2 regions of the Pseudoalteromonas sp. '520P1 No. 423' genome follow, and region 1 is predicted to be linked to the other one. Evidence: predicted binding sites of a transcription regulator. Region 1 holds the regulator's gene; the other holds the start of a gene.
The links. Region 1 encodes LexA, which represses DNA repair genes until DNA is damaged. Its sites were predicted from a motif close to TACTGTATNNNNATACAGTA; they were not measured.
Positions count from the first base shown of each region.

Region 2: recN (DNA repair protein RecN) is a predicted target of LexA. The motif match lies at 1,929-1,948, and genes of this name have one in related genera.

Region 1 covers NZ_BBZB01000001.1:290,710-293,930, reverse strand. The annotation lists gene plsB (glycerol-3-phosphate 1-O-acyltransferase PlsB) at 1-1,307, opposite strand, end outside; gene lexA (transcriptional repressor LexA) at 1,482-2,099, shown strand; gene coxB (cytochrome c oxidase subunit II) at 2,768-3,221, shown strand, end outside.
Region 2 covers NZ_BBZB01000001.1:3,011,317-3,014,537, forward strand. The annotation lists gene PSA_RS13710 (ATP-dependent DNA helicase RecQ) at 1-1,804, opposite strand, end outside; gene recN (DNA repair protein RecN) at 1,972-3,221, shown strand, end outside.

The sequences.
Region 1 (3,221 bases):
ATAACATGCTCATAACCTATATAAACAGGCACGATAGAAACCGGTCTATCTAAGTCTCTAAGCATAGCTTGTATCGTCATAGCTAACATGCCGGTTTTAGGTGTTAGTAACCTGCCTGTTCTACTGCGACCGCCTTCAGTATAAAATTTAACTGAATGACCTTTGTTAAATAACTGGAAAAGGTATTCTTTAAAAATACTAGAATAAAGTTTATTACCTTTAAATGAACGACGAATAAAAAAGGCGCCACATCGTCTAAATATAGGTCCTGCAGGCCAAAAGTTAAGGTTAACACCAGCTGCGATATGTGGTGGTACTAACCCTTGTTGATAGATCGCATGGGTTAATAATAAATAATCCATATGACTTCGATGGCAAGGGACATAAATTATTTCGTGACCTTTTTGTGATAATTCATTAACTTGCTCAATATTTCTAACGTCAATGCCATTATAAAGTTTGTTCCATAACCAAGTTAATATTCTGGCAAAAACGCGTATCACTGCATCGTTATAATTGGCTGAAATTTCATTGAGTTGCTTTAAAGCGTTTTCTTGTGCTTTTTCATTACTGATATTCTTACTTTTAGCTTCATCAGCAATGGCTTTTTTGATGTTTTTTGAGGCTAAAAGGCCTCTAAATAGCTTATCTTTAGAAGGAAGTTTAGGGCCTGTTGCAGCAAGCTTTTGACGTTGAAAATGTGCACGTGCAACACGAATTAATTTATGAGGTAAATCATCGGTAGCATGTTTTTTATTGAGTAACTCTCTTGCATCAACAGCTTGGCTAAAGCGAATCATGTTATCTCTACCAGAAAATATTACAACGAGTAACTTTCTTAGCCAGCTAGGACTTAACGAGTGCGATAATAAAGTACCTAAACCTGGCTTTTCTTTACCTGGGTCTCTGCCCCATAATATGGTGACTGGAATAATTTGCACCGTTTGTTCTGGGTTTTCTCGCAAAGCTTTAAATATTATTTCACCTTGCTCTATCGCATTTGTTTTTTTTCTTTTTGAGCCAAATAAAGGCGCCGGATTTGATAATGGGATTAAGCCTGGCAGCGAGTAGTCACCTAAGATCTGATTTTTTCTTGGGTTAGGTAAACCTAGCTTTTTACATTGATGACCTAACGCAGCTAAATCGCTTTGAGAATTAAGTCTTGTAATGTAAAAGGTCGGCAAATTGGTTTTAAGGCCTAATTGTGAGCAAGGGTCTTCAGGAAATAATTTGCTTTTTACAAAAATGCTATTTGTTAACTTTGCTAGAAAGTTAAACCCTGTATTTATAAAAGAAAAAAACGCCATTGGTCCACCTAAGAAAAAAGTTTGCGCAAGGATATCAGTAATTCAACATTTATTATAGAACTGGACAGACCATTAAGCTTTATCAAGAGTAAAATATCTTTTAAATACTTGTTTGCCATTTTAAAATAACTGTATATACTCACAGTAACATGTACTGTATGGAAACCCAGTTGTATGCGACCGTTAACAAAACGACAAACACAAATTTTAGAACTAATTAAGGTATTTATCAAAGATACCGGTATGCCTCCTACAAGGGCTGAAATAGCGCAATCTCTCGAGTTTCGTAGTGCAAATGCAGCTGAAGAGCATTTAAAAGCTTTAGCTAAAAAAGGTGTTATTGAAATGGTGCCGGGTGCTAGCCGAGGTATTCGCGTAGTTGAAGACGAACAACCTGAGCAACTTGGTTTACCTTTAATAGGCCAGGTCGCTGCTGGTTCACCGATACTTGCACAAGAGCATGTTGAAAGCCATTACGAAGTTTCAGCTGAATTATTTAAACCTGCTGCAGACTTTTTATTACGCGTAAATGGCATGAGTATGCGAGATATCGGCATAATGGATGGCGATTTATTAGCGGTTCATAAAACCCAAGTTGCAAATAATGGACAGGTTGTCGTTGCTCGTGTAGGCGATGACGTAACCGTTAAACGCTTTGAAAAAAAGGGCAGCCAAGTACTTTTGCATCCTGAAAACGAAGACTTTTCTGATATTGTAGTTGATTTAGAAAGTGAGTCTTTTGACATTGAAGGTTTAGCAGTTGGTGTTATAAGAACAGCCGATTGGATGTAATATAAATTTAATTAAATGTATACCAATTCCAATAAATATGTGAACAATCTTAATGGTCTAAATATACAATAGCTACGTTGCTTTCAATCCCAATAGCCAGCTATTGCTCAATCAAGCGCCTTGCTCTTGAAAACTTATCCTAATTTATATTAGATCACTAACTTAATAGAATTGGTATTACACAAACTCATTAACGCTAATATTATTTAATAAATGAATATTAGCGTTTTTTATTATTTTTAAAATCATATTGTTACAAAAAAAACTCTTCAAATACAATTAATGCCAATAAAAATCAATTAAACACTGTTTTGCAATAATTAATATGCTTTTTTTAGGCTGTACCCCTTATATTTATGGCTTTCGACTAGAGCCCTCTTCTTGAATTTTTCTAATTAACTTACTGATTTAACAAATTTATCAAAAATATCTATGTTATTTTTTTGTTAAAACTTGAACAAATAACAATCATGGACTATTTAGTTATAGAGCTGTTTAAAATAAAATTTATTTAAAGCGGTAATAAAAAATATATCAAAATAAATACCAATTATAATAGTGAAATGGCAAAAGCATTTGAAGTTTAATTTAATTACCTGGTCTGAGGTGGTTTTATTCGATTGATATTTTAACCATTTCTTTGCTTTAAGCATAAAAGGAGATGTCACATGGGTGTCGTGCGCTTTACCTTGTGGCTTATATTGCTTATCCCTCAATTAAGTTTTGCAAATAGCTCGCTTAATATGAGAACTGGAGTAACCGATATAAGTGAAAACGTTTATCAACTGCATATGATCATTTTTATGATTTGTTGTGTGATAGGTATAATTGTCTTTGGCCTGATGTTTTGGGCTATATTCCGTCATAGAAAATCAAAAGGGGCAAAGCCAGCCCAATTTCATGAAAGTACAAAAATAGAAATATTATGGACTGCAATTCCTTTTATTATATTAATAGGTATGGCTGTGCCAGCTACTAAAACATTGATTGCTATGGAAGATACTTCAAAAGCAGATCTGACTATAAAAATAACCGGATCTCAGTGGAAATGGCACTATGAATACCTGACTTATGAAGGTAAAAAGGGAGACGTGGATTTCTATTCCATTATGTCTACTTCAC
Region 2 (3,221 bases), 2.7 Mb from region 1:
TACCTATAGTCAATTCATGAGCAACTTTATCACTTAAGTGATTTTTAAATTCAGCTAATGCTTTAATTAAAAAATCATCTTGTGGAAAGTCAACATTTGTTGAATATGTTAATTTTGCAACCTGACCCCTACATACACTACAGTGTCCGCAGTTTTCAGGTGAATTATAATCATCAAAGTACAAAGACAAATTGTGACTTAAACATGATTTAAGCTCAAAAAACCTAACAAGTGTCGCTATTCGTTTAATTTCTTTTTGTTCTTTATCGGTAAAATAATCATAAAGATTTTGCACTATATCGCCTTCACTTAACTTATCTACATCAATATTAAACACTTCTGTAATACGTTTAGTTTCAAGTTCAATCAACCCTTGTTCCGCTAAATAATCTAAAGCAGCAACTACTCTGCCTCTATCACTACCATAGTTTTGATATAAAGCATCAAAATTAAGTGACCCCCATACTTTTTTAAACTGTGTGTGGTTAAAGATTTCAGATAGAAATACTGCCCTTTCTTGCGAGAATCTAGATAAAATCAGTTGCCGGTCTTGCAAATACTTATATTTAAATTCTGCAAAATAAGCGTACATAGGTTTAATAACATTCATTAGCTCTAGCTGAACTAATAATGTTTTAAGTGGCAGTTGTTTAATATTACTTGCATTAGATAAACCAGTCGTTTGAAGTTCCCACTGACCTTTATCGTTCTCATCAAACATATTGTCGATTATAAATTTGATTGCATTTTTTTCTGGAGTATCACCAAATACAAAATTCTCAACTGTATTTAGACCATCTAAATTAGCAAGTGTAAAACACTGAGACTTGAGCCCATCTCGCCCTGCTCTACCTATTTCTTGGCAATAGTTTTCAATTGATTTAGGTAAGTCATGATGGATCACAAATCGTATATTCGACTTATCTATACCCATACCAAATGCGATTGTCGCAACCACCACTTGAATTTTATCTGCCATAAAATCATTTTGAATACTTTGGCGTAATTCACTATCAAAACCAGCATGATAAGCACATGCGTTAATATTATGAGACTTTAAAAATTGTGCAACTTGCTCAGCACTATGCTGCAAAGTGACATAAACTATGCCTGAACCAGATTGACTATGAACCACATCAAGTAACATTTTATTTTTATTATTAGTAGATACAGGAATAACTGATAAATCGAGATTATCACGGTAAAAACCGGTTTGAATAACATGCTCTTGTGAGATGTCAAAACGCTCAGCCATATCCTTTTTAACTTTTTTTGTTGCTGTTGCAGTCAAAAGTAGCGTTAGAGGGATATTAAGTTGCTTTTTATAATCTGGCAGTTTTAAATAATCAGGCCTAAAATTGTGCCCCCATTCAGAAATACAGTGTGCTTCATCAACCACTAACATAGATACATTAACTGATTGGATAAACTGCCTAAAGCGCTCATTTTTAAAACGCTCAACAGAAACCATTAAAATTTTGGTATAACCTGAACGTACATCACTCATTACTTGCTTATTTTTCTCAGCGGTTAAAGTGGAATCAATGCTCGCCGCTTTTATGCCTTTCTTAGCTAAGAATTCTAATTGGTCTTTCATTAGAGCTAATAAGGGTGAAACAACAAGTGTTAGATGTGGTAAATGGATTGCACTTAATTGATAACACAAACTTTTGCCTGATCCAGTAGGGAAAATAGCTAATGATGATTGACCATTTAATAACTGTGTTATTGTTTGTTTCTGGCCTTGCCTAAAAGAATCAAAACCAAACCACTGCTTTAGAGATTGACTGAGATCTATGTTCATTTGTAATTTCCTATATTTATTATCAGCAGGTTAAAAGCCAAAAGTCATTATATTCTATATTTTTTACCAGTTTTTTACTTTCAATATTAAAAAATTTTAATCTTACACTTGCTAAATTTAATTTTACTGTATAAATTACCAGTATAGTTACTGTATGGATAAACAGCATGTTAATTTCTCTCGAAATCGAAAATTTTGCAATCGTTGATAAACTGAATGCCGAGTGGGGCCCTGGAATGACAACCATTACGGGAGAAACCGGTGCTGGTAAATCAATCGCCATCGATGCTTTATCATTATGTTTAGGGGAGCGCTCAGAAGCTTCAGTTGTACGCCCTTGTTGTGAACGTGCGCAAGTAAGTGCGCAATTTGATATTCATAACCTTCCTGAAGCAAAGCAATTCTTAGAAGATAATGATCTGATCAGTGATACTGAATGTTTAATACGCCGAGTAGTTAACAAAAATGGCCGAAGCAAAGGATATATTAACGGTATTGCAGTCACTGCAAGTCAACTAAAAACAATGGGCCAATACTTAATTTCAATTCATGGCCAACATGCACATCAACTTTTAACTAAATCTGAACATCAATTACATTTATTAGATGAATATGCTGGGCACGGAGATTTACAACATAATGTTAGTATTTCTTATGGTGTTTACAGCAAACTAAAAAAAGAATTTAAACAACTGAGTGCACAACACGCACAGCAGCAAGCGCAACTTCAGCTACTTGAATATCAAGTTCAAGAGCTAGATGAGTTTTCCTTACAAGAAGATGAATTTGAACAGATAGAAAGTGAGCATAAAAAACTAAGTCATGGCCAGACATTAATTAGTGCATGCCAACAGCAATTATTACAACTATATGATCAAGATGGCGCTAATGCTTTTACTTTTGTACAACAAAGTGCAAATCAATTTTCTGAACTTGCTTCTATTGATAAAGCATTGTCACCTATTAGTGAATTATTAATAGAGGCAAGTATTCAAATAGAAGAAGCTGCAACAGAAATTAGACATTATCAAGATAATACTGATTGCGATCCGAGTCGTTTTATTGAAGTAGAAGAACGTATGAGCCAAGCTTTAAATTTGGCAAGAAAACACCATACTAAGCCGGAGGACTTATACCAACTACACCAAGATTTAGTGGCAAAACTTAATAATATTAGTTCTAATAATGCCAGAATTGAAGAACTCGAAGACTTAATTTCAGATGCTTTGGCTGATTATCAATTACAAACTAAACTACTGAGTGATAGTCGTTCAGTAGCAGCGCAAACACTGAATAAGTTGATAAGTTCAAGCATGCATCAACTCTCTATGGAACATGGTTGTTTTAAAATAGATTTGCACTACCAAAGTGACTTAACACCTAATAAATTCGGCTCTGATAGCATAGAGTTTTTAGT